4 regions of the Pseudomonas baltica genome follow, and region 1 is predicted to be linked to each of the others. Evidence: predicted binding sites of a transcription regulator. Region 1 holds the regulator's gene; each other region holds the start of a gene.
What was found. The regulator sigma-54, encoded in region 1, starts transcription at its own class of promoters, with help from an activator protein. The targets are predictions, from matches to a motif close to ANTGGCATNNANNTTGCTNT.

Region 1 (7,570 bases):
TGATCTCCCACCACAACCTGGCCGATCTGCATTTGCGCCTGAACCAGCCGGAGGAGAGTGCCGAGTACCTATGCGCCATTCATCAGCGGCTGTTGCAGGCGGCCCAGGATCCGCGGCTAAAACCTGAACTTCGTCAGGCGGCCCTGCGTCACAGTGGTAAGACCTACGCCGAATTGCTGGCCTTCATCGGCGAATACGGCGAATACCCCCGCACCTCACGCCTGCTCTACAGCGGCGTGCAATCTGTCGAAAGCGCTGCCGTCGGCGCTGCGACCCACCGATATGGAGTTCATTGACATGGCTTACACCTTGCCTGCATTGCCTTACGCTTACGATGCCCTGGAACCGCATCTCGATGCCAAGACCATGGAAATCCACCACACCAAGCACCATCAGACCTACATCACCAACATCAACGCAGCGATCGAAGGCACCGAATACGCCGAGTGGCCAGTCGAGAAGCTGGTGGGCGCGGTCAAGCAGCTGCCGGAAAAACTCCAGGGCGTGGTGACCAACCACGGTGGCGGCCACGCTAATCACTCGTTGTTCTGGACCGTCATGGCGCCTGATGCCGGTGGTACACCGACGGGGCCGGTGGCCAAGGCCATCGACGAGCAGCTGGGTGGTTTCGACGCCTTCAAGGACGCATTCACCAAGGCCGCCGTGTCGCGCTTCGGTAGCGGTTGGGCGTGGCTGAGCGTCACCCCGGAGAAAAAACTGGTGGTCGAAAGCAGCGGCAACCAGGACAGCCCGCTGATGCACGGCAATACGCCGATCCTCGGTTTGGACGTCTGGGAACACGCCTATTACCTGAAGTATCAGAACCGCCGCCCGGAATACATCTCGGCGTTTTACAGCGTGATCAACTGGGCCGAAGTCGAGCGCCGTTACCAGGCTGCCGTGGCCTGATCATCGCCTTTGTATGACTCTGCCCAAGGCCTTTTATGCGTTCTGATAGTCTGTCGATCAGCGGTGGGCGTATGTCTCGCCTGACTTTGGGTGCCCTGCTGTTGTTGATCGGCATGGCGGCGCTGGTGGGCACGGCATTGGCCTGGGTCGACCTTGATCCACCGATGATGCGGGCCCTCGAAGGCGGAGCGATCTGTGCCTTGGGTACGGCGCTGGGCGCTGTTCCGGTATTGGTGATTCGCAGTATGCCCGTGGCGATCGCCGATTGCCTGTTGGGTTTCGGCGCCGGTGTCATGCTGGCTGCAACGGCGTTCTCGCTGGTCATGCCCGGTATCGATGCAGCGCAAAGCATCGGTCTTGGGCGTTGGGGGGCGGGAGGCTTGATCAGCTTCGGCATCATGTTCGGGGCGTTTTGCCTGTTCTTGCTGGACCGCAAAGTGTCAGCTCCTGGGCCAGAGTTACTGGTGGGTGACCCAGCCCACCCGCACATCCCTGCGCGTATCTGGGTTTTCGTGATCGCCATCGTCGCTCACAATATTCCTGAAGGGATGGCCGTTGGTGTATCGGCGGGCGGTGCCATGCCGGACGCCAACAGCCTGGCCATGGGCATTGCACTGCAGGATGTGCCGGAAGGCTTGGTCATTGCGCTGGTGCTGGCCGGGGCGGGGATGTCGCGGTTCAAGGCGTTTCTGATTGGCGCCGCGTCCGGGCTGGTGGAGCCAGTGGCGGCGGTGCTCTGTGCCTGGTTGGTGCGTTTGGGGGAGGTTCTGCTGCCGCTCGGGCTTGCCTTCGCTGCGGGGGCCATGTTGTTGGTGGTGACCCAGGAAATCATCCCCGAATCCCGGGCCAACGGCCACCATCGACTGGCCAGCGCAGGCCTGTGCGTAGGGTTCTGCCTGATGATGCTGATGGATACCGCTTTGGGTTAGCGGGGAAGGGCGCAAATCAATCCTGTGTGGGCACGGTATTATTCGCCTTCGTCGAACTTGTCGTTTATCAGTTTCACCAATCCATCCAGAGCGTCCTGCTCCTGCTCACCCTCGGTGCTCAGGTGGATCTGTGTGCCTTTGCCGGCTGCCAGCATCATCACGGCCATGATGCTTTTACCATCGACCATGGTCTCAGGGGTGCGGCCGACACGGACCTGACAGGGAAAACGGCCGGCGACGCCGACGAACTTGGCGGCCGCGCGGGCATGCAAGCCAAGCTTGTTGATAATGGTGATTTCAAGAGCGGGCATCGCGGGGTGGGTCCTTTCAGCTGAGGTCGCGGTGGCGGACCTGGACATTCTTGAGGGCAGGTTGCAGCAGCTTGCCCAAGCGTTCGGTGAGATATACCGAACGATGGTGCCCGCCGGTGCAGCCGATGGCGATCGTCACGTAAGCACGGTTGCTGGCGGCAAAGCGCGGCAGCCATTTGAGCAGGTAGCCGGAGATGTCCTGGAACATCTCTTCGACATCCGGCTGAGCGGCCAGGTAGTCGGCCACCGGTTGATCCAGCCCCGATTGCTCGCGCAATTCGGGCTTCCAGTAGGGGTTGGGCAGGCAGCGCACGTCAAAGACCACGTCGGCGTCAACCGGCATTCCGCGTTTGAACCCGAAGGACTCGAACAGGAAAGCCGTGCCCGCTTCGGGTTTGTCCAGCAGCCGCAGTTTGATGATGTCGCGCAGCTGATAGAGGTTGAGGCTGGTGGTGTTGATCTTGAGGTCGGAGAGGTCTGCAATCGGCCCCAGCAGATCGCTTTCGACACGAATGGCTTCGGCGAGGGAGCGATTGGCGCTGCTCAGCGGGTGTCGCCGGCGAGTTTCGGAAAAGCGTTTGAGCAGTGTCTCTTCGTCGGCATCCAGATAAAGCACGTCGCACTGGATATGACGGCCGCGGACTTCATCGAGCAGCTCCGGGAAGCGGCTCAGATGGCTGGGCAGATTGCGGGCATCGATGGAGACGGCTACCAGTGGCTGGGCCAGTTCGGTATGGATCAGTGCGCGCTCCGCCAGCTCGGGCAGCAAGCCGGCCGGCAGATTATCGATGCAGTAGAAGCCGTTGTCTTCCAGTACATCCAGGGCTGTGCTCTTGCCGGAGCCGGAGCGACCGCTGACGATGATCAAACGCATGATTACTGACCGTTCTGGGCGTCCAACACGACTTGGTACAGGGCCTCGCTACTGCTGGCCTTGCGTAGGTTGTCACGAACTTCCTTTCGATCGAGCATGCTGGCGATCTGGCGGAGCAATTCGAGGTGTGCGTCGGTGGCAGCCTCGGGCACCAACAACACGAACAACAGATCCACCGGCTCGCCGTCGATTGCATCGAAATCTATGGCGTGTTGCAAATGGAGCAGGGCACTGATGGGCGCGTCACAACCCTTCAGGCGGCAATGGGGGATGGCGATACCGTTGCCAAAACCGGTCGAGCCGAGTTTTTCACGGGCAAGCAACGCTTCGTACACGGTCTGCTGAGGCAGCGCGGGCACCTGTTCAGCGATCAGATCGGCGATCTTTTCGATGGCGTTTTTTTTACTGCTCCCCAGCACGTTCACGAGGGAACGGCCAGGGGTCAGGATATTTTCAAGTCGGATCATGGGTTGGGGTATCAGCGAGCAGCAGCACCTTGAAGCTGGCTTAGCTGTTTTTCCTTATGCTTGAGCAATTGTCGGTCGAGCTTGTCGGTCAGCAGGTCGATGGCAGCGTACATGTCATCATGTTCGGCATTGGCAACGATATCCTTGGCGCCAGCGACGTGCAGGGTGGCTTCGATTTTCTGTTTCAGCTTCTCGACCTCCATGATCACCTGCACGTTGGTAATCTTGCCGACGTGCCGCTCAAGTTTGGCGAGTTTTTCGCCTACGTAGCTGCGCATGGGCTCGGTCACATCCAGTTGGTGTCCACTGATGTTGACTTGCATACCGCTTCTCCTTATTGCCAGTGCATAAAGAGACAGGCTGAAGGCCTGCCACTGGAACGCTGTGGCGCATCCAGGCGCTACATCAACCGCTTGCGTTCGCTGGAGGGAGCGATTCCCAAAGACTCGCGATACTTGGCGACGGTGCGACGTGCTACCTGGATGCCTTGTGCCTCCAGTAAACCAGCGATCTTGCTGTCGCTCAATGGCTTTTTCTGATTTTCCGCTGCGACCAGTTTCTTGATGATTGCCCGAATCGCCGTAGACGAGCATTCACCGCCTTCGGAGGTGCTGACATGGCTTGAAAAAAAGTATTTCAATTCATAGATGCCGCGGGGCGTGTGCATGTATTTCTGCGTGGTGACCCGTGAAATCGTCGATTCGTGCATGCCGACCGCTTCGGCGATATCGTGGAGGACCAGCGGCTTCATGGCCTCGTCGCCGTAGTCCAGGAAGCCGCGTTGGTGCTCGACGATCTGCGTGGCGACCTTCATCAGGGTCTCGTTGCGGCTCTGCAGGCTCTTGATGAACCAGCGGGCTTCCTGCAGCTGGTTACGCATGAAGGTATTGTCGGCGCTGGTATCGGCGCGGCGGACAAAGCCTGCGTACTGAGGGTTGACCCGCAGGCGCGGCACGCTTTCCTGGTTTAGCTCGACCAGCCAGCGCTCGTTGTCCTTGCGCACGATGACGTCAGGGACCACGTATTCGGGTTCGGAAGATTCGATCTGCGAGCCTGGGCGTGGGTTGAGGCTCTGGACCAGTTCGATGACCTGGCGCAGTTCGTCTTCCTTGAGCTTCATGCGGCGCATCAGCTGGCTGTAATCGCGGCTGCCGAGCATGTCGATGAAGTCAGTGACCAAGCGCTGCGCTTCCGCCAGCCAGCGAGTGCGCGGGGGCAACTGGCGCAATTGCAGTAGCAGGCATTCGCTGAGGTTGCGCGCGCCGATCCCGGACGGCTCGAATTGCTGGATGCGGTGGAGAACGGCTTCAACCTCGTCGAGCTCGATATCGAGCTCCGGGTCGAACGAGTCGCAGACTTCCTGCAAGGTCTCGTCCAGGTAGCCCTGGTTGTTGATGCAGTCGATCAGGGTCACGGCGATCAAACGATCGGTATCCGACATCGGCGCGAGGTTCAATTGCCAGAGCAAATGGCTCTGCAGGCTCTCGCCAGCCGAGGTACGGGTGGTGAAGTCCCACTCGTCATCGTCATTGCTGGGCAGGTTGCTGGCGCTGGTTTGGTAGATGTCTTCCCAGGCGGTATCGACCGGCAGCTCGTTGGGAATACGCTCTCCCCATTCGCCTTCTTCGAGGTTGTCGACGGTAGGGGCGCTGCTCTCGAACGTGGGCTCCTGGATGTCCGGCGTGGTTTTCTGCTCGATATTGTCCGCCAGCGGATCGCTGTTATCGAAGTCGTCACCTTCCTCCTGGCGTTCGAGCATAGGATTGGATTCCAGCGCTTCCTGGATTTCCTGTTGGAGATCCAGAGTCGATAGCTGGAGAAGGCGGATGGCCTGTTGCAACTGCGGTGTCATCGTCAGTTGCTGGCCCATTCTTAGGACGAGCGATGGTTTCATGGCTGGGGCTTAACACCTTATTCGCCGGCGCAGAGCGCCATCCACTACAAGGCGCCGAAGCGCCCGGCTTTATGTCGTAAGCAAATTATATGCCTGAAACCCGAGTGTTTGCCTAGAGCGTTTGTCCAATTTAAACCAAAAGGTTTGGAGGACCGCGGAAAACGCTCCGGGCGCGGGGACTTCTACAGGCGGAACTCGTGCCCGAGGTACACTTCCTTGACCAGCTCATTGGCCATGATAGCGGCTGCGTTGCCTTCGGCAATCAGTTGCCCATCGCTGACGATGTATGCGGTTTCGCAGATGTCCAGCGTCTCACGTACGTTGTGGTCGGTGATCAGAACGCCGATGCCCTTGGCCTTGAGGTGGTGGATGATCTGCTTGATGTCGCCGACCGAGATAGGGTCCACGCCCGCGAAGGGTTCGTCCAGCAGGATGAACTTGGGCGCCGTGGCCAGGGCCCGGGCAATCTCCACGCGGCGGCGTTCGCCGCCGGACAGACTCATGCCGAGGTTGTCACGGATGTGGGTAATGTGGAATTCCTGCAAGAGGCTTTCGAGTTCCTTGCGCCGGGCATCGCCGTCGAGCTCCTTGCGGGTCTCGAGGATGGCCATGATGTTGTCGGCGACCGAGAGCTTGCGAAAGATCGAAGCTTCCTGCGGCAGATAGCCGATACCGGACTTGGCGCGACCGTGCATGGGCTGGTGGCTGACGTCGAGGTCGTCGATCAGCACGCGCCCTTGGTCGGCCTGAACCAGGCCGACGATCATGTAGAAGCACGTGGTCTTGCCCGCGCCGTTGGGGCCCAGCAGGCCTACGATCTGTCCGCTGTCGATCGACAGGCTGACATCGCGCACGACTTGCCGGCCCTTGTAGGCCTTGGCCAGGTGTTGTGCTTTGAGGGTCGCCATTAATTGGCCTTCTGGTCGGCAGGCTTGTTCTTCGGCTGGATCACCATGTCGATACGAGGGCGCGGCGCAGTGATCTTGGAGCCATTGCCACGGCCAGCGTTGACCACCTGCTTGACGGTGTCGTAGACGATCTTCTCGCCTTCGGAGGTGTTGCCATCATTGATGACCTTGGCCTTGTCGATCAGCACGATACGGTTTTGCGGCGCAAAGTACTGGATGGTGACGCCCCAGGCCTGAACGATAGGCTTGTCGACCTGCGGCTTCTGCTCGTAATAGGCCAGGTTGCCGACGGCCGTGAACACGTCGACGTCACCGTTGGCGGCGCGAGTGATGGTCACCGTGTTGCCAGTGATCTTCAGCGTACCCTGAGTGATGATCACGTTGCCCTTGTAGGTCGCAACGCCTTGTTTGTCATCGATCTGCGCGTCATCGGACTGAATATGAATAGGCTGATCGCGGTCTGTCGGCAGAGCCCAGGCGCTCGCGCTTCCCAGTGCTGCGCTCAGGCTGAGCAAAAAAGGGAGGGTTTTAACGAGCCTCATACTGTCCTCTTACGTTGGATAGCAGGTTCATCCTGCTGTCGTTCAAGTACGCCTTCATCCCTGTCGCCGTGGTGACACTGCCGGCAGCTTCGATTCTAACGTTTTGCTCGGTTTGCGCATATTGCTTCTGCGGGAAGACAGTCATGCGCGGACCGGTGATGATAGTGGTGCGTTTCTTTTCGTCGGTACGGGCAACCCTGACGTTCTCGATCAGCTCGACCTGAGTGCCGTCCGGATTGACCTCGGCGCGTACGCTCTGGATGTGCCAGGGGAACTCGGTGCCACGGTACATGTAGACGTCGGGCGTGGTCACGTAGGTGATCTGGCTGACCTTCATATGCTCGACCTTGGCCCCGGTCATTTCATACTGGCGCTTGCCTTCGAGGTTGAACTGCACGGTGTGGGCGTTGGTCGCGTAATAGTCGATCTGGGTCGGATCGGCCTGTGCGGCGGCCTGCGGGTCCAGCAGCCGTTCGGGGCTGATATTCCAGTAACCCACGGCGACCAGCACGGCCGCCAAGGCACACATTAATAGAATGTTGCGAAACTTTTTGCTCGGCATATCTGACTCTACAGGTAGTCGGCGTAAGCCGCATCGAGGTTGCCCTGCGCTTGCAGGATCAACTCGCAGAACTCGCGGGCAGCGCCTTCACCGCCGCGCGCCTGGGTGACCCCATGGGCATGCTGGCGCACGAAAGGTGCAGCGTTGGGTACGGTCATGCCCAACCCAACGCGG
Region 2 (7,570 bases), 1.1 Mb from region 1:
CGAGCAGGTCGGGCTGTTCATGGGGAGTTGCATTTTCGCCGGGCTGGTTGTGCAGTGGCCGCTGGGCTGGCTTTCGGATCGCTATGATCGACCGCTGTTGATTCGCTGCATGGCAGTGGGGGTCGTGCTGGCCTCGGTGCCATTGGCCGTGTGGGGGAGGGCGCCGGTAGAAGTGATGTTTGTTGCGGGCTTTGTCGTGTCCTTGCTGCAGTTCTGCCTGTATCCGTTGGCGGTGGCATTCGCCAACGACCATGTCGAGGGCGAGCGGCGGGTTTCACTCACCGCCATGCTGCTGGTGACCTACGGTGTCGGCGCCTGTATCGGGCCGCTGCTGGCGGGGGTGCTGATGAACTACTTCGGCAGTCAGATGCTTTACGTGTTCTTCGGCTTTTTTGCCCTGTTGCTGGTGGTCCTGATCCGACCCAAGGCGGTCACCAATCTGCACGTGGTGGACGACGCGCCTCTGCATCACGTGGCCATGCCGGACAACATGACCAGCTCGCCTTTGGTGGCGGCATTGGATCCGCGGGTCGATGAGCAAGTGGTGCAGGATCAGATGCAGGATGAACCAGCCAAGACGTGATGACGTCGCGAGGGGGGCTTGCCCGCGAAAGATGTATCAGGCCCTGACAAGGGGCCTGGTGCAGTTTTTCCGGGGGGAAGGGGCGAGCCCCCTCGCTACAGGTGCGTCTCAGAAATCGTCTTTGTCGAACCGTCGCGCTTCGCGCTGCAGCTGGAAGACGAAGTTCTCGACATTGCGCAGGGTCGCCGCAGAGATGTTGTGAAAGCGTACGCCGGCGAAGGTGATGCCCAGGCTTTCCTCGTAATGCAAGTGCCGCAGTTCCACCGCAGTGGTGAGCCTGGTGTATGGCGTGGGCAGGTGCGCGGTGTAGCGCTCGTAGATCTGGCCCAGTTGCAGCGCTTCGCTGTGGTCGCCGTCGAAACGCAGCTTGCAGCCGGTCGCGGAGATATCCAGCAGCTTGCCCCTGAGCGAATTCTTGAGCTTGTCGCCGGCGAGTTCGACGTCCACCAGGGCAGTCAGCTTGAGGGCGGCACGAAAGGCGTTGCGGCGCTGGTGATAGAGGACTTCGCGGGGCATGTCGCCGCGGTAGCTGCGGCCGTTATCTGCGCTGTCGACCACGGTCATCATGCTGTGGCATTCCCAGGCGATACGTATCCCGTCGTGGAAGCCTTCGACCCGGAACGGTTCGCCCGCCTGCAGGTACTTTTCGCCATCGCGCGGGATCATTTCGTCCAGGGCCATGGTGGAATTTTTATGATCGACGTCGACCAGAAAAGTCTGGAAGCGCTGGGCACGATCGGCAAAGGTGATGGTCAACGGATCGTGGGATTTTTCCAGGGCGCGCAGATTCGACGCAATTTCCAGTGGTGTGGTGAGCACCTTCGGCGGCTGCGGAGCGTCTTCGGCGTTTGAGACGTTGAACACGGTGCTTGTATCTCCAGGCAAAATCGACATCCAGTGGCTGGCATTCTGCCAGCTTGTTGCGCCTCTTGATAGAGGGTGCTTACGCCTGGCTGAGCGGTCGTTGCTTGGCCAGCCGGGAGGTCGATCCGCGGGCATCGTACAACGAGGGGGCTTCGCCGCCCATGAGGATACGAATCTGCGTGGCGGTGGTGTTCTGCTGGTGCGTGATCGAGCGGCCATTGAGGTCGTTGATCGACTGGCAGTCGAGCAGCAGGCTGCTCAGCAAATCGCTGCGTTGCAGCAGATGAGCGCCTTGGGGAGAGCTGTCAGCGTAGTTCTTCAGGCCTTCGCGATCAGCTGCGAAACCCATGGCGGCCAATACCTGACTGCGCTTGCGTCCGCGCTGCTCGAGCTGGACGACCAAAGACTGCTTCTTCGCCAGGATGGTTTCTAGCAACTGCATGTCCCGCCCGAACAGGGCGTTGGATTCGACCCGCAACAGCTCGAGTAGCTGGGTTGCCGGGGCGATGTCGTCTTCGATCAATTGCAGCAAGGTCGTGTCGTGCATGGCTGGCTCTGGAGTGAGATAACGTCCTGAAGCCCGGCGAGGTCGGTCGGCCTGGCCTTAAGCTTCGAAATTCAGCAGTTTGCTGGCTACGCGCTTGCTGTCGACCTGGTAGCTGCCGTCGGCAATGGCTGACTTCAGCTCCGCTACGCGGGCACTGTTGACAGTTGGTTGATCGCGCAGGCTATCGCTGATCTGTTGCAATTTTTGAGCCTCGTCACTGAGATGAACAGCTTCGCCGCTCGTCGCAGTGGTCTTGCTCACTGCAGTCGTTGCGTCAACTGCGGTGGTGTCCTTGGTGCCACTGGTGCGTGTCGTGCTTTGCACCGGTGAGTTGCCGTTCAGTCGGCTCAGGTCGATCGCCATGGGGTAAACCTCGTTGGTATGTGGGCGCTTGCCTTGTTTTCGACCCCTGTACGAATAACTTTAGGGTAAATACTGAAAAAAAAGCACAAGGCCCGCTGCGGAGTCTGTTCTCCACGGTGTAGTACACACAGTGTAAGAAAAGCTGCTCCGTACCGCCAGCGTCTACATCGAGACTTCAACCTCGCCCGGGCCGGTGATCCTGGCCTTGATGACCCGTTGCGAGTTCAAGTTGCGCACCGGGATCTGCTGGCTCATGGCACCCTTGGCCAGCGCCTCGCCGGGCATGCGCACCGCCAAGGCACCGGTTCTGGCGATGATCACCACATGGTCACCTTTGTTCACCACCTCCGGCTGTTCGATCATTACCGCCGATAACACCTGGTCGGCTACCGTCTGTCGGGTCAACTTGTAGCCTACCGCCTGATCCAGCGCTGTCAGATAGCCTTGAGTCAGCAGGCCGACATCGCGTTCACGCATGACAAGGTCCGGAGCGCCCAGTACCGTATCGCGCGTCAGGGGACGGGTGGTCATCACCACATCCCTGAACAATTTCACCTGTGCCGGCACGAAAACCGTCCAGGGCGTAGCGGTGTCGCAGCGTACCCGCACACTGACCCGACCCAGTGGCGCGCCTGGGCTGGCCATGGTTGCCGTCAATTGTTCGGCGCACTTGGGCATCCGTAGACGTGGATCGATATCGTTGACCGTCACCTCATAACGACCTTCGGTTTGTGCCGTGGCCAGATAATCTTCTACCGTGAACTCAAGAAAACCCTGTGTTGCACCGATAAGCTCTTCAGGTGACGTAAATTCTTCGGCATTGACGTTGCAAAGTGCGAGTGAACAAGTCGCTGCCAGGATCACTGGCAAGCTGCGTATCATGCGTCGGGAATATGTCGTAATGGCATTCATGTAAGGTTAATAGCAAGGCGCGTGCCGACTTCGTGTCGAACGAGCGTGAAGGAGTCTGAACAATGGCTGGTGTAATGGATTCAGTGAACCAGCGCACCCAACTGGTAGGGCAGAATCGTCTCGAGCTGCTGTTGTTCCGGCTCAACGGTGACCAGCTTTACGGGATCAACGTCTTCAAGGTGCGCGAGGTGCTGCAATGCCCCAAGCTCACCCTGATGCCGAGGTCCAATCCAGTGGTGCGCGGGGTCGCCAATATTCGCGGTGCGACCATCCCGATTCTCGACCTGGCCTTGGCCACGGGCGGCAAGAGTCTGGAAGGCGTGGCCAATCCGTTCGTGATCATCACCGAGTACAACCTGAAGATTCAGGGGTTCCTGGTGCACTCGGTCGAACGCATCGTCAACATGAACTGGGAAGAGATCCATCCGCCACCCAAGGGTACCGGTCGCGACCATTACCTGACGGCCGTGACGCGGGTCGACAACAAGCTGGTCGAAATCATCGACGTGGAGAAGATCCTCGCCGAGGTGGCGCCGATGTCCGAGTCGATTTCCGTCGGCGTGGTGGATGCCGCGACCCAGGTCAAGGCCACTACGCTGCGCGTGCTGACGGTCGACGATTCGTCGGTGGCGCGCAAGCAGGTCACCCGTTGCCTGCAGACGGTGGGCGTGGAGGTGGTCGCTCTGAACGACGGTCGGCAGGCGCTCGACTACTTGCGCAAGCTGGTGGACGAGGGCAAGAAGCCTGAAGAAGAGTTCCTGATGATGATTTCCGACATCGAAATGCCGGAAATGGACGGCTACACCCTCACAGCCGAAGTCCGCGCGGATTCGCGCATGCAGAAACTGCACATCGTCCTGCATACTTCCCTGTCGGGTGTGTTTAATCAGGCTATGGTCAAGAAGGTCGGTGCCGACGATTTCCTGGCCAAGTTCCGGCCTGACGATCTGGCATCCCGAGTCGTGGAACGCATCAAGCTTCACGAATAATGTCCACGAATAACGGCCCGGGGTTCGCCCCGGCCGAATAAACGATTTAAAGAGGCGGTACCTGTGTCGACGGCTAATGCGGATTTTGATCAGTTCCGAGTATTCCTGGAGAAAGCCTGTGGCATTCTGTTGGGTGACAACAAGCAGTATCTGGTCTCCAGCCGTCTCAACAAGCTCATGGAACAGCAGGGCATCAAGACGCTGACCGAGCTGGTGCAGCGCGTCACTGCGCAGCCACGCAGCGGTCTGCGCGAGTTGGTGGTGGATGCCATGACCACCAACGAAACCCTGTGGTTTCGCGATACCTATCCTTTTGAAGTGATGAAGAACAAGGTGATTCCGGAGGCCATCAAGGCTGCGCCGGGGGCACGCTTGCGGGTCTGGTCGGCGGCGTGTTCGTCGGGGCAGGAACCCTACTCGCTGTCGATGACTTTCGATGAATTCGAGCGCAGCAATCCAGGCCAGTTGAAAATGGGCGCGCAGATCGTCGCCACCGATCTGTCGGGCACGATGCTCACCAACTGCAAGAGCGGTGAGTACGACAGCCTGGCACTGGGGCGCGGCTTGTCGCCGGATCGTCTGCAGCGCTACTTCGATCCCAAGGGCGGTGGTCGCTACGCGATCAAGGCGCCGATTCGCAGTCGCGTGGAGTTTCGCTCGTTCAACCTGCTGGACAGTTATGCCAGCCTGGGCAAGTTCGATATCGTCTTTTGCCGCAACGTGCTGATCTACTTTTCCGCGCAGGTGAAAAAGGACATCCTCATGCGTATCCATGGCACCCTCAAGCCGGGCGGCTATCTGTTTCTGGGGGCCAGCGAGGCGCTCAATGGCTTGCCGGATCATTACCAGATGGTCCAGTGCAGTCCGGGGATCATCTACCAGGCTAAATGACCCACCGCATCACCCCCCCCTGTGGGAGCCCGATTGCGCATCAGGCGGCGAAGCTGTTAAAGGCTTCGCCGCCTGACGCGCAATCGGGCTCCCACAAATGTTTTCAGGTAGCAGTAAAAATGGCGTCAAAACTGACGCGGGCATTGCCGCTTTGCCGTCACGTGGCGGAATCGGATTGCCGCTTTTCTGGCATTGCCGCCCTCATTGCCGTACTGGCGATCTGCTCTAACCCCTCTAGATCAAGCCTTTCCAGACTTTATGAAAGTTGGCACAGGCATTGCTATATCTCTGACAAGAGAATCAGCTCTGCCGCGAAGGGTTTCAGACATGAGCATCAGTTTCGACAAAGCGCTCGGCATCAGCGAACAGGCATTGAAGTTCAGGGCCCAGCGCGCCGAGGTCCTGGCCAACAACATCGCCAACGCCGATACCCCGAACTACAAGGCTCGGGATCTGGACTTCGCCGCTGTCCTCAAGCAGCAGAGCGATACCACCAGCAATGGCGCCTTCAGCCTGGAAACCACCGACGCCCGTCATATCGACGCTTCCGGCGTCAACAGTGGTGGCGATCCGGCGCTGATGTACCGCATTTCGACTCAACCGTCGCTGGACCAGAACACCGTCGACTCGCAGATCGAGCAATCGAACTACGCGCAGAACTCGGTGGACTTTCAGGCCAGCTTCACTTTGTTAAACAGTAAATTCAAAGGGCTGATCTCGGCCCTGCGCGGGGATTAAGCCATGTCTCTAGCCAGCGTTTTCAACATTGCCGGTACTGGCATGAGTGCTCAGACCACTCGCCTGAATACCGTCGCCAGTAACATCGCCAACGCCGAGACCGTCTCGTCGAGCATCGACAAGACCTACCGTGCGCGCCACCCCGTATTCGCCACCATGTTCCAGAACGCTCAGGGCAACGGCGACAGCGGTTCGCTGTTCGCCGACTCCGACTCGTCGGGCGCCGGTGTGCAGGTATCGGGTGTGGTCGAAGATCAGAGCAACCTGGAAGCGCGCTACGAGCCCAGCTCGCCGGCCGCCAACAAGGATGGCTATGTGTATTACCCGAACGTGAACGTGGTTGAAGAGATGGCGGACATGATTTCCGCCAGCCGCTCCTTCCAGACCAATGCGGACATTATGAACACCGCGAAAACCATGATGCAGAAGGTCCTGACCCTCGGTCAGTGATAGGGGCGCAAAAGCATGACGACGACTTCAACCACGGCAACTGGCGCCGCCGCACTGGCCCAGTACCAAGCGACTACCAGCACCACCGACCCGTCTACCGGCACCGCCGGCAGCGCGTTGGGCAAAGATGCGTTCCTGCAATTGCTGGTCACCCAGCTCAAGAATCAGGACCCGCTCAGCCCTACGGACAACACTCAGTTCGTGTCGCAGATGGCCCAGTTCAGCAGCCTTGAAAGCATGCAGAACCTCAACACCACGGTCGACAGCCTGGCCACCACCTACCAATCGTCGCAGGCGCTGCAAGCCTCCTCGCTGGTCGGTCGCTCGGTGGTCGTGGCAAGCGACACGGCCGTGCTCGATCCCACCAAGGGCATCACCGGTACGGTGGCCGTCACCGGTGCCAGCACCGCGACGACCGTGGGTGTGTACGACAGCACCGGCAGCCTGGTCGATACCATCGATCTGGGTGTCCAGTCCACCGGCAACTCCGCCTTTACCTGGGATGGCCTCAACTCCTCGGGTGTTGCCGAGCCTGCCGGTAACTACAGCTTCAAGGCCACGACGACCCTCGATGGTGTCGCTACGGCTGCAACGACGTACCTGCCTGCCACGGTCAGCAGTGTGACCATGGCAACCACCAGTGGTGGTGAAATGACCCTTAATCTCGCTGGGGGCAGCAGCGTGGCCCTCTCGAAAGTCCAGACGATCGCCAATTAACGGCCGGCTCACCGCCGCAGGAGTAGCAGCATGTCTTTCAATATCGGTCTCAGCGGTCTGGCGGCAGCCAACAAAGCGCTGGATGTAACAGGCAACAACATCGCCAACGTCGCCACCACTGGCTTCAAGGCGTCGCGCACGGAATTCGCCGACCAGTATGCCGCCTCGATCAAGGCCACGGCAGGTAGCACCACCGTCGGCAGCGGCGTGCAGACCCAATCAGTGGCACAGTTGTTCAACCAGGGCAACATCAGCACCACCGACCAGAGCCTCGACCTGGCCATCAACGGTGACGGTTTCTTTACCATGAGCGACAACGGCACCAAGGTCTACACCCGTGCCGGTGCGTTTTCCAGCGACAAGTCGGGCTACATCGTCGACAGCTCGGGCGCCAACCTGCAAGGCTACTCGGTGGATGCCAACGGCACCCTGCAGACGGGTGTGCTCAGCAATCTGAAGATTGATACCTCGAACCTCAGCCCCAAGCCCACGTCGACCATGTCCGAGACGCTGAAC
Region 3 (7,570 bases), 110 kb from region 1:
CAAGACGCGCGCGCCGAACTGTTCCAGATCAGGGGCAAAATCGAAGAAGCTCAGTTGAATGCCATCGATACCGGCTTGCCTGAGGCGGATGATGTCGCGCACCACCGTCTCGGGGCTGCCCACCAGCTGGATGTTGCCGCCCACGTAACGGTGCGCCGCCTGATGGCCACGCCAGGCATGGGCATCGCTGGCCTCGCGGGCATGGCCTTCGAGGGTGCCAGGGTCGCCGGCGGCGGTGATCGCGGCGTGCACTTCCCAGGCTTCGGCGTCGGTGTCGCGGCAGATCACCAGCGGGTTGATGAGGGTCCGCACTTCGCGGCCGTAGCCCTTGGCGGCCTGTTTGATGCGCTGCAGGTGGTCGGGCAGCTTGGCCAGCGCGTCTTCGATCTCGGCGCTGCCGGGGCTGGTGGTAAAGATGATGTCCGAGTGCCGCGCGGCGAAATCGATGCCGGCCGTGGAGCCGGTGGCATTGACCAGCACGGGCCGGCCGAAGCGCGGCTTGACGCTGCTGTAGGCTTCTTCGAGGCGGTAATAGTCGCCGTTGAAATCGAGGTTTTCGGTGCCGGTCCAGAGTTGCTGGACCACGCGAATGAATTCATCGGCTTGATGGTAACGCTGGTCGTGCTCGATGGGTTCCTGACCGAAGCGGCGGTGCTCGCGATGGCGGTGGCCGGTCACCAGGTTGAGGCCCCAGCGGCCGTTGCTGATATGGTCCAGAGTGGCGCCGAACTTGGCCAGGTGCAGCGGGTGCCAGGGGCCGTAGAGCACGTGCAGGGTCGAGATCAGCAGGATGCGCTCGGTCACCGAGGCCAGCGCCGCCTGGGTGATGAAGGCGTCCAGCGACTCGTCGTGGTAACGGATCTCGCCGCCATAGCCGCCCTTGCCCAGCCATTCGGCCAAGGCGAACACCAGGTCGAAGCCCAGGGCCTCGGCGCGCAGGGTCAGCTGCTTGTTGTACTCGAAACGCCAGTCGGTGCTGCGGGGCAGGGCCGAGGGACTCCAGCCGCCGGATTGCACCGGCAGGAACAAACCGAGCATCAAGGGCTGAGCGAAAGCGCGGGAGACTGGGCTGTCGGGAAAATCCAGGGGCGAGGGCAACAAAGGCAAAGGGCACACTCCGACGTTCACGTTCGTCAGAGGGTGATTGCAACGGCTGTGCCGCTACCTTGGGATCGGTTGCAGGGTGTTGAAATAGCTGGGGATTTTATGGGGGCGGGGGTAGGCGGACAGGGTGTGGCGGTGTTGGCTGCCGTGCTTATTGTTCTGCAAGTGTTGGAAACCCAACAGTTGCTGTTGGCTGATGGTGTTCTCACGGGCCCCTTCGCGGGCAAGCCTTGCTCCCACAGAGTTGACGGACCTGAGTCGTACACCTGTGGGAGCAAGGCTTGCCCGCGAAAGGGCCCTCAGCCCCCACCCAAAAATCAATGCTCGCGCGGCGGCGAAACGCAACAGTTGCTGTTGGCTGATGGTGTTCTTCAGTGCCCCTTCGCAGGCAAGCCTTGCTCCCACAGAGTTGACGGACCTGAGTCGTACACCTGTGGGAGCAAGGCTTGCCCGCGAAAGGGCCCTCAACCCCCACCCAAAATCAATGCTCGCGGGGCGGCAAATCATCCGAGAACAGATCATCCTCGGCATCCGGACTCACCGGAATCTTGTGCTCCTCCGACGCCCAGGCGCCCAGGTCAATCAGTTTGCAGCGATCAGAACAGAACGGACGGTTGATATTGGCCGCGTTCCACTCCACAGGCGCGCCGCAGGTAGGGCATTCGACGGTCAAGGGTTGGCTCATTCAGAAGCTCCAGGCAAATTCAGATAAAAGTGATGCAAGCGATCGACCTCACTGTGCAGCCAGGCCAGATCGCGGTCGTTGAGCACGACGTCGTCAGCCAAGGCCAAGCGCTGTTCGCGGCTGGCCTGGGCCTTGAGGATGGCCTCGACCTGTTCGGCGGTCGTGGTATCGCGTTTCAGCGTGCGCGCGCGTTGCAGCTCGGTGGGCGCGTCGATCACCAGCAACCGGTCGGTACGCTTGTACTGCCCGGACTCCACCATCAACGGCGACACGAACACCGCGTAAGGCGACGTCGCCTGAGCCAGATTATCGGCGATCTCCTGCGCGATCAGCGGATGCAACAGCGCCTCGACCCAGCGCCGCTGCTCGGCATCTTCAAAGATGCGTTTACGCAACGCTGATCTATCCAGCGCCCCGCTGGGCTGCAGAATATCCACGCCAAAATGCTCGGCCAGTTGCTGCAACGCCGGCCGCCCGGGCTCCACGACCCAGCGCGCGGCCTGATCGGCATCCACCACATGAATGCCATGCTCGGCGAAGCGTTCGGCGGCGGCACTCTTGCCGCTGCCGATACCACCGGTCAGGCCCAACACCCAGGGTTTTGCAGCTGTGGTCATTTAGAATCCGGCGAAGTGCATGTACGAGGCGGTTATTTGACCACCCCACAGCAATGCAATCCAGCCCGCAATCGCCAGATAAGGACCAAAGGGGATCGGCGTGCTGGTCGCCTGATCGCGCAGCTTCAGCAGGATGACGCCCAACACCGCGCCTACCAGGGATGACAGCAGCACCGTCAACGGCAGGATCTGCCAGCCTCCCCAGGCGCCGAGCATGGCCAGCAGCTTGAAATCGCCGTAGCCCATGCCCTCTTTGCCGGTCACCAGCTTGAACAGCCAGAACACCAGCCACAGCGACAGATACCCGAACACCGCGCCCCACAGCGCGCTGGAGAGGTCGGTGAACAGGCCGAAGTTGTTGACGATCAGGCCGAGCCAGAGCAATGGCAGCACAATGGCGTCGGGCAGAAGCTGGCGGTCGACGTCGATCATGCTCATCGCCAGCAGGCCCCAGGTGAGGACCATGAAGGCGCCTGCCGGGTAGCCGAAGCCGAAATGGTAGGCGATGAAGGCGGTCAGCAGGCCGCTGGCGAGTTCCACGAGGGGGTAGCGTTTGCTGATGGGGGCCTGGCAGGCGGAGCAGCGGCCTTTGAGGAACAGGTAGCTGAGGATCGGGATGTTTTCGCTGGCGCGGATTTTGTGGTTGCAGTGGGGGCAGGTGGAGTTGGGGAGGATCAGGTTGTAGCGCTCGGTTGGCGGCTCGGCGGGCAGGTCGAGGATTTCTCGGGATTGGGTGCGCCAGTCGCGGTCGAGCATGATGGGGAGGCGGTGGATGACCACGTTGAGGAAGCTGCCGACCAGGAGGCCGAGGAGCAGGGAGCAGAGGGTGAAGGCCAGGGGGGAACTGGCCAGGAATTCGGGTAGGGACATGGGGTTAGACGACTGAGCCGAGTTGGAAGATGGGGAGGTACATGGCGACTACTAGACCCCCGACGACGACACCGAGGATGACCATGATCATTGGTTCCATCAGGGTGGTAAGGCTGTCGACCATGTTGTCGACTTCTGCTTCATAATAACCTGCTACTTTATCCAGCATTTCATCCAGCGCACCCGACTCTTCGCCGATGGACGTCATCTGAATAGCCATACTTGGAAACACTCCAGTGGCGCGCATCGAGGTATTGAGTTGTGTGCCGCTGGAAACATCTTGCTTGATTTTCCCTACAGCGATCTTGAACACCACGTTGCCGGCAGCCCCTGCTACAGAGTCCAGCGCCTCCACCAAGGGTACGCCCGCGGCGAAGGTGGTTGATAACGTGCGAGCGTAGCGGGCGATGGCCGATTTATAGAGTATTTGGCCAATGACCGGTATTTTCAGCAGGCCTCTGTCGATACCGTCGCGCATGCGTTGGCTACGTTTAAAAGCGTATTTGAATGCGTACATGAATGCGATAATCGCGCCCAAGACCACCCACCACCATGCCTGCATGATTTCTGAAAGATTGACGACCATCAGTGTGAACGCCGGCAACTGCGCGCCAAAGCCGGAAAACACGGCCTGAAATTGCGGCACTACTTTAATAAGCAAGATCGACGATACGATGAGCGCGACGACCAAAACCGTTATTGGATAAGTCATTGCCTTCTTGATTTTTGCTTTGAGCGCCTCGGTTTTTTCCTTATAAGTCGCAACTCGATCCAGCAATGCTTCGAGTGCGCCTGCCTGTTCGCCGGCATCGACGAGGTTGCAGTATAGGTCGTCGAAATACTCGGGCTTTTGCCTTAGCGAGGTGGCAAAGCTATTGCCTGCCGCAACCTCTAGCTTCAAAGCTAGTACCAGATCGCGCATTTTTGGATTTTCAACGCCCTCGGCAATGATGTCGAACGATTGCAGTAGCGGAACGCCGGCTTTCATCATGGTTGACATCTGGCGCGTAAACAACGCGATGTCCATCGGCTTAATTTTTTTGCCTTTGCTGAATATAGAGGTGGTTTTTTTCTTTATCTTCCCGGGTGAGATACCTTGCCTACGTAGTTGCGCTTTGATCAGCGGAATACTAGTGCCGGTCATTTCACCGGAGATAGACGAGCCTTTCCGGTCAGTGCCTTCCCAAATATAGACATTGGTCTTTACTGCTTTGGAGGCCATTGCTTAGTCCTTGGTGACGCGATTGATTTCGGCGAGGCTAGTCAGCCCCTGCATGACTTTTTGCAGACCAGAGGTTCGTAAGTCATTGAAGCCTTCCTTGCGCATAAGCGCCGAGATTTCGATCGAGTTACCCGACTCCATGATCAGTTGTTGAAGCGCTGGTGTGTTTCGGACCACCTCGTAGATACCGAGTCTGCCTTTATAACCCCCAGTACAAAGGTCGCATCCCACGGGCTCATAAATAGTAAATGTCCCGATTCGATCAACCGGTATACGCTCGGCTATCAGCGCCTCGCGTGGAATCTCAGCGGATTTCTTGCACACGGGGCAAAGCTTGCGCGTCAATCGCTGGGCAATGATCAGACTGACAGAGGTCGCGATGTTAAAGCTGGCCACGCCCATGTTCTGCAGGCGTGTCAGGGTCTCAGCGGCACTATTGGTGTGGAGCGTCGAGAGAACAAGGTGACCTGTCTGGGCAGCCTTGATAGCAATCTCTGCAGTCTCGAGATCTCGAATCTCGCCGACCATGATGACGTCTGGATCCTGTCGTAGAAAAGACCGAAGCGCAGAAGCAAAATCTAATCCTTGGCGGTTGTTCACGTTGACCTGATTGATGCCCTCCATATTGATTTCAACCGGGTCTTCTGCGGTCGAGATATTGATATCGACCGTGTTCAGAATATTGATACCGGTATACAGAGAGACCGTCTTACCTGAGCCCGTAGGACCAGTAACAAGGATCATGCCCTGAGGTTGCTTCAGCGCTTGAAGGTACAGTTCTTTCTGCTCGGGCTCGTAGCCGAGCGCGTCAATACCCATTTGCGCGCTTGAGGGATCAAGGATCCGCATTACGATCTTCTCGCCCCACAACGTAGGCAGGGTATTGACCCGAAAGTCGATCGCCTTGTTCTTGGATATCCGCATCTTGATCCGGCCATCCTGCGGCTTGCGACGTTCCGAGATGTCGAGACTGGCCATGACTTTGAGGCGCGCGGCGATCCGGTTGGCCAAATTTATTGGAGGGCGTGCAATCTCCCGGAGCATGCCGTCGGTCCGAAAGCGTACGCGATAGATTTTTTCATAGGGCTCGAAGTGCAGGTCTGATGAGCCGCCGCGAATTGCATCGAGTAGCATTTTGTTAACAAAACGTACCACAGGAGCGTCATCAGCGTCCTGGCCTGCGATGTTTTCATTGCGGTCGTCGTTGACAGATTCAACGTCTAATCCGTCCAGATCGACATCCGCCAAGTCTTCCAAACCAGTGCTGCCGGAGTCAAAGAAGCGCTCTATTGCCTCCGTAAGCTTGTCATCTTCTACAAGAATTGCCTCTGCTGTCAGACCTGTACTGAACTGGATATCGTTGATGGCTTGGTGGTTGGTAGGATCGGACAGACCGATGAACAGCTTGTTGCCGCGGCGCCACAGCGGTAGCGCATGGTGTTGGCGAATAAGCTTCTCGCTGACGACACCGCGTGGGTTTGACTCTTTATCGAGGGTCTTGAGATCAAGCAATGACACGCCGAACTGATCTGCTGCGACCTCAGCGATTTCTCTGCTTTTGGCAAGCTTGTTCTGTACCAAGTAATGGACGAAGGGCGTCTTGTTGCGAAGCGCCTGAGCGTAAGCCTGTTGCGCGGCCTTGTCAGTGATGACTTCTGCCTGAACCAGCTGCTTAGCCAAGCCTGAAAGAGCGATATCGTTCATGGTCGTACCTGATGCTTCGGATAGGTGGTTTATAGCGTAGTCGGGCACTAGATCCAAATCGGACGTGCAGCGTGACGTAAAATGTCAGTTTCTAGCGTTTTCTCGTCCCACCAACCGGTGGAGCAGCCGTAAATACCGCTTGAGGACACGTTCAGGGACATGGCACGACGCTTGCTAATACTCCTGCAACGGTCAAACGACCTGATTGTCCATTGGAGGCGTAGTAAATATGAAAGCTCAAAAAGGTTTTACACTCATTGAATTGATGATCGTGATTGCGATCATTGGTATTTTGGCTGCGATTGCAATTCCTGCCTATTCCAAATACCAAGGTCGTGCAAAAGCCACTGCGGGTTTGGCTGAGGCTAAAGCGCTTACCACTAACTTCGAAGATCTGCAAAATGGTGGGACAGCACCAACGGCCGCTAACTTGAACGCCGCGACTACTCAGAACTGTGCTTGGACAATTACAGCCGGTGTTAGCGGCTCCATCAAGTGCACATTGCAGAATGCGCCATCAGCAATCTCAACTGGCACAATCACCTTAAATCGGGTTGACACTTCTGGCTGGTCTTGCACGGCTGCCAACATAGACGCAGCCTATATGCCTAAAGGGTGCTCGTGATCCTAGACGGTCGGTAATGGCTCTGGAGACGGCCTCGTAGCGAGGCCGTTTTGCGTTAATGTCGAGGTGCCTTTATGACGGACCAGAAAGGTTTCACGCTGATAGAGATCATGATTGTGATCGCCATAATCGGTGTCCTCGCAGCCATCGCTATTCCTGCATATTCGCTTTACCAAGGACGTGCATCTGTTGTGGCAGGTGTTGCAGAGGGCGGAAACCTCAAGCAAATATTTGATATCAGCTTGGTGCAAGGTACGACCATTACCTCCGCAGCCGATATAGGCGCAGCAGCCAGTTCCTATAGCTGCAGTAGTCAGGTTGTCACCAGCAATGCAAATACGGGAGCTGGGACAATTGTCTGCACGCTTGCCAATGGCCCTGCCTCGGTAAAAGGGCAGACTGTAACCTGGACGCGTAACAGCGTGACCGGTTGGTCATGCTCAACATCGGCTGATGCTTCTCTAGCGCCAGCTGGCTGCCCACATGGCTCGTCCAATTAACACGCAACCCGCACTGGCGTTGCACGGTCGCGACGACAGTGCTAATTTACGCCACCATCACCGCCGGTGTAGCTCAGTCGGTAGAGCAGCGCACTCGTAACGCGAAGGTCGTAGGTTCGATTCCTATCTCCGGCACCATTTCTCCCGTCACCAGCACGCCACGGCCGCCTTGAGCGGTTTTTTTTCGTCTTGAATTACTGTTCCGGCCAGTAACAGCGTGATAGAACTCCCGCATTAAATGAA
Region 4 (7,570 bases), 1.2 Mb from region 1:
ATCCGCAGCACTACAAGAGCTCGGTGGGCACCTTGTTCCTCGGCTACATCGGCGAAGTCCTCAGCCGCGTACTGCCCCGCTTCACCAGCGCGCTGCGCTCGGTCCGCTAACCATGCAGACACCTCTGGACGCCTACTGCACGCATCTGCGCAGTGAGCGTCAGGTGTCGCCGCATACCCTCGATGCCTACCGTCGCGATCTCGACAAGGTCCTCGCGTTCTGCACCCAGGAAGGCCTCGGCACCTGGGCGGCATTGGATATCCAGCGCTTGCGCCGATTGGTGGCCAAGCTGCACCAGCACGGCCAATCGGCGCGCAGTATCGGCCGGTTGCTGAGCGCGGTGCGCGGCTTTTACCGCTATCTCAATCGCGAAGGCCTGTGCGACCACGATCCAGCCAACGGCCTGGCGCCCCCCAAAGGTGAACGTCGGCTGCCCAAGACCCTCGACACCGACCGCACCCTGCAGCTGCTGGAAGGCGCAGTGGAAGATGACTTCCTGGCGCAGCGCGACCAGGCCATCCTCGAACTGTTCTATTCGTCGGGCTTGCGCCTCTCGGAGCTGACCGGCCTCAATCTCGAGCAGCTAGACCTCGCCGACGGCCTGGTGCAGGTCCACGGCAAGGGCAGCAAGACCCGCGTGCTGCCCGTGGGCCGCAAAGCCCGTGAAGCACTGCAGCAATGGCTGCCGCTGCGCGCCCTGAGCAACCCCGCCGACGACGCCGTGTTCGTCAGCCAGCAGGGCCGACGCCTGGGGCCTCGGGCCATCCAGCTGCGAGTCAAGGCCGCCGGTGAGCGCGAGCTGGGGCAGAACCTGCATCCGCACATGCTGCGACACTCCTTCGCCAGCCATCTGCTGGAGTCCTCTCAAGACCTACGCGCGGTACAGGAGATGCTCGGCCACGCCGACATCGCCACCACGCAGATCTACACCCACCTGGACTTCCAGCACCTGGCTTCGGTCTACGACAACGCCCACCCCAGGGCCAAACGCAGTAAAGGCACCGACTCATGACGCTAGAGCTGATTACTTTCGACCTTGATGACACCCTGTGGGACACCGCGCCCACCATCGTCAGCGCCGAAGCCACGCTGCGCGATTGGCTGGCAGCCCATGCACCAGACCTGGGCCCGTTTCCTCGTGAAGCCTTGCTGGCCATTCGTACCCGAGTGGTGACGGCCGAGCCGGGCCTGCAGCACCGTATCAGTGCATTGCGCCGCCTGGTGCTCTTCCATGCGCTGCGCGATGCCGGATATGCAGAGACCGAGGCCAAGCGCCTGGGTGACGAGAGTTTCGAGGTGTTCCTGCAGGCGCGCCATCAAGTGGAGCTGTTCGCTGACGTGCTGCCGACGCTGGAGCAACTGGGCGAGCATTACACCTTGGGCGTGGTCACCAACGGCAATGCCGATGTACGCCGGCTGGGGCTGATGGAGCATTTCAAGTTCGCCCTGTGCGCCGAGGACCTGGGCATCGGCAAGCCCGATCCGGCGCCATTCCTGGAAGCCTTGCGCCTGGGCGGCGCCGAGGCTTCGCGCGCGGTACACGTAGGCGACCACCCGACCGACGACATCGCCGGTGCGCAACGAGCCGGGCTGCGGGCCATCTGGTACAACCCGCAGCGCAAGCCCTGGGAAGCCGAGCACACCCCGGATGCCGAGATCCACAGCCTGGCGCAGCTGCCCGAGACGCTGCGCAACCTCTAGCCGCAACCTGCTCTCACAGGGGATAGCACCAAACAGTCGCCCACAAAAAAACCCGCAGCGAAGGCGGGCTTTTTTGGGGACGCAAGCACTCAGATAGGGCGGCTACCGTACTTGTTGTCAGGCTTCTTGGGTGGATCTGCCACCACATTCGGCTCGACTTCCTGCACCTTGCCACCCCGCGACAGAAATTCTTCCATCGCGCGAGCCAGTGCATCGCGTTCCTTGTTCTTGGCCTCGATACTCGGCAACTCATCAACCGACACCGCCGCCTTGGATTTGCCACCCTTGGCCGCAGGGGCCGGGGCATCGTCACCACCGTCGTCAACCGGGTCCTCGGCGACTGCCTCCAGGCCTTCTTCGGTATCGTCCTCGTCACCCGCTTCGAGTTCGTCGTTTTCCAGATCATCGTCGCTCATTGTTCTACCTCATGACTTGCGAAAGCAGATTATTTATAGCCCAGCCGGGTCGCCTGTCGAGCCCTGCCGGGAAAAATTCATATCCGCTGCTTACCAGCGGTCAAACGTCCTCGCCATACAACGTGGCAAGCACCCTGCGGGCATCACCATGATCGCGGTGTTCGCCCAGATAGACACCTTGCCAGGTTCCTAGCGCAAGACGCCCATCGGTTACCGGTAACGTCAGCTGACAGCCTAACAAGCTCGCCTTGAAGTGCGCCGGCAGGTCGTCGTCGCCTTCGTCGTTGTGTTCAAAGCCTGCTGTTCCCTGTGGGATCAGCCGATTGAAGAAACGTTCGAAATCTCGACGTACCGCTGGGTCGGCATTTTCGTTGACGGTCAGGGACGCCGACGTGTGTTGCAGCAAAAAATGCACCAATCCGGTCCGACAGGCCCGCAGTTGCGGCAGCGCGGCCAGCAATTCATCGGTCACCAGATGAAAGCCCCGAGGGCGAGCCCGCAAGGTGATAGTGGTTTGCTGCCACATACGCTTCTCCAGACGTTCGGGGCGCATTCTAGCGCGCCGCGAGAAAAAACAAAGGGGGTCGTGCGCGGTTGATTGTGTGGGTGGGTAACAGACAATCGACAAGGGCTGGCGAGCTCCCGAGATGAGCCGTCTGCTCTGCACCGCAGCCGACGCTTTTCAGGAGCCGGCCCCCTCGCTAAGCGCCGCGTTTACAGATGACAAATGCCAGGCAAAAAAATGCCCGGCGAACCGGGCATTTTTCTTCAAGCGCAACGTTACAGGTTGTAACCACGCTCGTTGTGTTGCGCCAGGTCGAGGCCGACGGACTCTTCCTCTTCGCTTACACGCAGGCCCATGACCACGTCCAGCACCTTGAGGATGATGAACGTGACGATGGCGGTGTAGATGACGGTGAAGCCAACGCCTTTGCACTGGATCCAGACTTGTGCGCCGATGTCTTGCACGGTGCCGAAGCCGCCCAGCGAAGGCGCTGCGAATACACCGGTGAGGATCGCGCCGAGGATACCGCCGATACCGTGCACGCCGAAGGCGTCCAGGGAGTCGTCGTAGCCCAGTTTGCGCTTGAGGCTGGTGGCGCAGAAGAAGCACACCACGCCAGCGGACAGACCGATGACCAGCGAGCCCATCGGGCCAACGGTACCGGCAGCCGGGGTGATGGCAACCAGGCCAGCGACCACGCCCGAGGCAATGCCCAGTGCGCTTGGCTTACCGTGGGTCAGCCACTCGGCGAACATCCAGCCCAGCGCAGCGGCGGCGGTAGCGATCTGGGTAACCAGCATCGCCATACCGGCAGTACCGTTGGCCGCGGCAGCGGAACCGGCGTTGAAGCCGAACCAGCCGACCCACAGCATGGCCGCGCCGATCAAGGTGTAGCCCAGGTTGTGCGGGGCCATCGGGGTAGTCGGGTAGCCTTTGCGCTTGCCCAGTACCAGGCAAGCCACGAGGCCAGCCACACCAGCGTTGATGTGCACTACGGTGCCGCCAGCGAAGTCCAGGACGCCCCAGTCCCACAGCAGGCCACCGTTGCCACTCCAGACCATGTGCGCGATCGGCGCATAGACCAGGGTGAACCAAATGCCCATGAACACCAGCATGGCGGAGAATTTCATACGCTCGGCGAACGCACCGACGATAAGTGCCGGGGTAATGATCGCGAAGGTCATCTGGAAGGTGACGAACACCGCCTCAGGGAACAATGCCGCAGGACCGGTCAGGCTGGCGGGGGTGATACCGCTCAGGAAGGCCTTGGACATGCTGCCGACGAAGGAGTTGAAGTTGACGACGCCCTGTTCCATGCCCGTGGTGTCGAAGGCCATGCTGTAGCCGTAGATCATCCACAGAATGCTGATCAGGCCGGTGATGGCGAAGCACTGCATCATTACCGACAGGATGTTCTTGGTACGGACCATGCCGCCGTAGAACAGCGCCAAGCCAGGAATGGTCATGAACAGCACAAGCGCCGTAGACGTGAGCATCCACGCCGTGTCGCCGGAGTTGAGGACAGGGGCGACGGGGGCTGCCACCTCGTCTGCCATGGCCAGGCCTGGCATTACGAGGGACAACAGGGCTCCTAGCCCTGCGAATTGACGCAGAGTCATATTGTTTACTCCTGGGGCTTTATTATGAAGCGGCTTTAGATTGCGTCTGTATCGGTTTCGCCGGTACGGATCCGAATAGCCTGTTCCAGATTGACCACGAAGATCTTGCCGTCCCCGATCTTGCCGGTGTTGGCCGCCTTGGTGATCGCCTCGATTACCCGGTCCAGATCCTTGTCGTCGATAGCGACGTCGATCTTCACCTTGGGCAGAAAATCAACCACGTATTCCGCGCCGCGGTACAGCTCGGTGTGACCCTTCTGACGACCGAAGCCTTTGACTTCCGTGACAGTGATACCCTGCACGCCGATTTCCGACAGCGATTCGCGGACGTCGTCCAGCTTGAATGGCTTGATGATGGCAGTGACTAGCTTCATGAAACTCTCTCCCGAATTGGTGGACTTGCCCCAGGAAAACAAACCCAGCTCAAGTCTAAGCGCAGTAACTGGCTTTGTAACGCGTCGCCGGTCTTGCATCCCCAGACCGACACCAGAAACTGCTCCTTGCGAAACACTTCCCGCTCTGCCTGCGCACTGCATCGTCACAGCGACTGCATCAGTGCATGGGTCACTTGCGACTAAGCAGAAACCTTGCCATGTCTTGCAAACCCGGCGTTTTCCGCTGATTGCTCGGCGGCTGCCCGCTCTGCTCGGCGCTGCCACCCTTGAGTCGCACGCTGATGGTGCATGACGCCTGCACCTCATGCGCCAAAACCGTGCGCCGCGCACCGTTCATTGACTATAGACACTGCGTGATACACTGGGCGGCCTTATTCTCAGGATATTCGCCATGCTCGCCCCCAAAGCCCTTCTCGATGCCCTGAGCGATCACGCCTCGAAACTGTTCAGTGGCGACACTGCCCAGCCCAAGGCCGAGCTGGAGAGTCAATTCAAGGTTTTGCTGCAAAGTGGTTTCAGCAAGCTCGATCTGGTCAGCCGCGAAGAGTTCGACAGCCAGATGGTCGTGCTGGCCCGCACCCGGGCTCGCCTGGAAAGCCTCGAAGCCAAGGTCGCCGAGCTAGAAGCGCGCCTCGCTCAACAGCCCTGATTCAGCAGCGTCGCTGAGGGTCTCTTCGCGGGCAAACCTTGCTCCCACAGGAGCGCACCTTCCATTGCGGGAGCATGGCTTGCCCGCGACGGGGCCCGCACAGGCGAAACAGCTATTGCAGCAAACCCCGCGCTGTTCCTACACTCCGCTCTGACAAGGGATGAGCAGGAACACTGCCGATGAACCGCAATGAGTTGCGCAAGGCCGATATCAACCTGATGGTGGTGTTCGAAACCCTCATGCAGGAGCGCAACGTCACCCGCGCGGCAGAAAAACTGTTTCTGGGGCAGCCCACAATCAGTGCAGCGCTCAACCGATTACGCACCTTATTCAACGACCCACTCTTCGTCCGTGTCGGCCACCGCATGGAGCCCACCTCGCGCGCCGAAGAAATCATCCGCCACCTTGGCCCCGCGCTCGATGCCATGTCCGTGGCGCTGAGCCTGAGCCATGACTTCAACCCCATTACCAGCTCCATGACCTTTCGCGTCGGCCTCTCGGACGATGTCGAATTCGGCTTGCTGCCGCCCTTCCTGCGGGCGATGCGCGAAGAAGCGCCAAACATCGTGGTGGTAGTGCAGCACGTCGACTATTGGCGCATCCCCGACCTGCTGGCCAGCGGCGATATCACCGTCGGCATCAGCCAGACCCGCGGCCTGCCCGCCAACGCCAAGCGCAAGCTGCTGCGGCGCATGCATGCCCGAGTGCTGCGCGCGGATGCCTCGGATAAACCACTGACGCTGGACGAGTACTGCGCCCGCCCCCACGTCCTGGTATCGCACACCGCCAACACTTCGGGCATCGCCGATGAGTGGCTCGAAGAGATCGGGCGCAAACGCCGCGTGGTGCTCTCGGTGCCGCAGTTCAGTTCGCTGCCGGCTCTGCTGGCGGGCACCGACCTGCTCGCCGGCCTTCCCGATTACGCCGCCAGGGCCATGGCCAAATGGGGCAACCTGTTCGACGAGCCGGTGCCCTTCGACACCCCGCCGCTGGACCTGTCGATGGTCTGGCTGAGCGTCATGGACACCGACCCGGCCGAACGCTGGCTGCGCTCGCGGCTGGAGATGTATATGGGCGATCGGGCCGGGTTGGCGCTTTGATGTTTAACGCTCAGGCGAGCTGCCAGGGGTTGATCAGTTGCACGCCGAGATGTTCGAAATCCTTGCGATTACGCGTCCTCAGGGATAGCTGAACGCCTTCACCAACGTCAGCTCGCCCACCGCGCGCATGGGCACTACGAAGGTTTCGATCTTCTCGCTCGGCGTGCCCTCCTCGGTAATCACCGTCACTTGGGCCGTGGTCAGTGGCTGCACGGCATCCTCCTGGCCGTCCTCATCGCTGCGATAGCCGCCGCCGAAGTAGTTCAGGTACACCAGATACTGGCCCTTGATCGGCGCCGGCATGGAGAAGATCTCCGGGCCATAGCCGGTGGTCACATCGACATCCAGAGCGGCGCCGTTGGCGGCGACCCGGTCGCCGTACCAGATATGCGCGCCGTCGGGCGTGACCACATGCAAGTCCAGGTCAGTGCCGTCGCTGTCCCATGACAGCAACACGCGCAACTTGGCCGGGGTGGCGCCGCTGCCGGCATTGATGAACTGCGTGCGATGGCGTTGCTGGCCGTCAGGACTGCGCACCTCGACGCTGTTGCTGCCCCTGGGGAACGAGAATGGCCGATCGAAACGGCCGGCCTCGTCGATCTTCAACGGCATGCTCACGCCGTTGACGATCAAGCGCCCCGGCTCGGCTGATTTGGGCGTGGCCTTGATCTGCCCGGCGATGCGCGCTGTGTTGGCCTGCCCCACCGGGGTGTTGACCGACGAGGCCGGGTAGTTGACGGTCTGCTGGTAGTGCTCGCCGTCGCCGTCGACCGCACCGGAATGCCAGCCGCCCACCGGAGTATCGAGCTTGATTGCGGCGTCGGCGGCGAACGTCGCCGGCCAGGCGCCACAGCAGCAGATGAACAGGAAGACCTGCGGATAACGGAGTGTCATGGCCTATTCCAGCAAAAGATGACGGGCGAGCCCTTCGATGTAGGTTTCATCCTGACCGTTGGGATGTGCGTCAAAGGCCAGGTGCAGGTATTCGTGGGTCAGGTCGAGACGGTCTTGCAGCGACAGCACGCCGCGTACGTAGATGCGTTGGCGCTCGCGGTCGACGTAGGGCCGGCCAAACGCCAGGCGGCAGACCGCAAAGGTGCTGACTTCGTTGTAACCGACTTGGTTTTCCAGGCGCTGGCGCCAGGCTCGCCGCTGGCTTTGCAGCCAGTCCTGAGCCGCAGGCAG

Region 2: a site for sigma-54 is predicted at 5,414-5,433, ahead of flgB (flagellar basal body rod protein FlgB). Genes of this name have one in related genera too.
Region 3: a site for sigma-54 is predicted at 6,361-6,380, ahead of REH34_RS11575 (pilin). Genes of this name have one in related genera too.
Region 4: a site for sigma-54 is predicted at 4,817-4,836, ahead of glnK (P-II family nitrogen regulator). Genes of this name have one in related genera too.

Annotation. Positions count from the first base shown of each region.
Region 1 is NZ_CP134771.1:2,510,782-2,518,351, reverse strand. Features, by position in the region: gene REH34_RS11140 (hypothetical protein) at 1-296, shown strand, start outside; gene REH34_RS11135 (superoxide dismutase) at 298-909, shown strand; gene REH34_RS11130 (ZIP family metal transporter) at 945-1,838, shown strand; gene REH34_RS11125 (HPr family phosphocarrier protein) at 1,877-2,149, opposite strand; gene rapZ (RNase adapter RapZ) at 2,166-3,023, opposite strand; gene ptsN (PTS IIA-like nitrogen regulatory protein PtsN) at 3,026-3,490, opposite strand; gene hpf (ribosome hibernation-promoting factor, HPF/YfiA family) at 3,502-3,813, opposite strand; gene REH34_RS11105 (RNA polymerase factor sigma-54) at 3,891-5,384, opposite strand; gene lptB (LPS export ABC transporter ATP-binding protein) at 5,567-6,292, opposite strand; gene lptA (lipopolysaccharide transport periplasmic protein LptA) at 6,292-6,834, opposite strand; gene lptC (LPS export ABC transporter periplasmic protein LptC) at 6,821-7,396, opposite strand; gene REH34_RS11085 (HAD family hydrolase) at 7,405-7,570, opposite strand, start outside.
Region 2 is NZ_CP134771.1:1,420,034-1,427,603, reverse strand. Features, by position in the region: gene REH34_RS06205 (MFS transporter) at 1-583, shown strand, start outside; gene REH34_RS06200 (flagellar regulator YcgR PilZN domain-containing protein) at 692-1,477, opposite strand; gene REH34_RS06195 (flagella synthesis protein FlgN) at 1,527-1,994, opposite strand; gene flgM (flagellar biosynthesis anti-sigma factor FlgM) at 2,052-2,357, opposite strand; gene flgA (flagellar basal body P-ring formation chaperone FlgA) at 2,520-3,269, opposite strand; gene REH34_RS06180 (chemotaxis protein CheV) at 3,332-4,258, shown strand; gene cheR (protein-glutamate O-methyltransferase CheR) at 4,322-5,149, shown strand; gene flgB (flagellar basal body rod protein FlgB) at 5,477-5,887, shown strand; gene flgC (flagellar basal body rod protein FlgC) at 5,891-6,337, shown strand; gene REH34_RS06160 (flagellar hook assembly protein FlgD) at 6,353-7,054, shown strand; gene flgE (flagellar hook protein FlgE) at 7,085-7,570, shown strand, end outside.
Region 3 is NZ_CP134771.1:2,621,597-2,629,166, reverse strand. Features, by position in the region: gene REH34_RS11605 (LLM class flavin-dependent oxidoreductase) at 1-1,107, opposite strand, end outside; gene yacG (DNA gyrase inhibitor YacG) at 1,586-1,789, opposite strand; gene coaE (dephospho-CoA kinase) at 1,786-2,406, opposite strand; gene REH34_RS11590 (A24 family peptidase) at 2,407-3,276, opposite strand; gene REH34_RS11585 (type II secretion system F family protein) at 3,281-4,498, opposite strand; gene pilB (type IV-A pilus assembly ATPase PilB) at 4,502-6,202, opposite strand; gene REH34_RS11575 (pilin) at 6,432-6,827, shown strand; gene REH34_RS11570 (pilin) at 6,902-7,327, shown strand; tRNA gene REH34_RS11565 (tRNA-Thr) at 7,390-7,465, shown strand.
Region 4 is NZ_CP134771.1:3,725,879-3,733,448, reverse strand. Features, by position in the region: gene REH34_RS16655 (DUF484 family protein) at 1-110, shown strand, start outside; gene xerC (tyrosine recombinase XerC) at 113-1,012, shown strand; gene REH34_RS16645 (HAD family hydrolase) at 1,009-1,701, shown strand; gene sutA (transcriptional regulator SutA) at 1,791-2,117, opposite strand; gene REH34_RS16635 (secondary thiamine-phosphate synthase enzyme YjbQ) at 2,218-2,643, opposite strand; gene REH34_RS16630 (ammonium transporter) at 2,898-4,241, opposite strand; gene glnK (P-II family nitrogen regulator) at 4,277-4,615, opposite strand; gene REH34_RS16620 (accessory factor UbiK family protein) at 5,028-5,285, shown strand; gene REH34_RS16615 (LysR family transcriptional regulator) at 5,465-6,385, shown strand; gene REH34_RS16610 (DUF2135 domain-containing protein) at 6,464-7,279, opposite strand; gene REH34_RS16605 (DUF2300 domain-containing protein) at 7,283-7,570, opposite strand, start outside.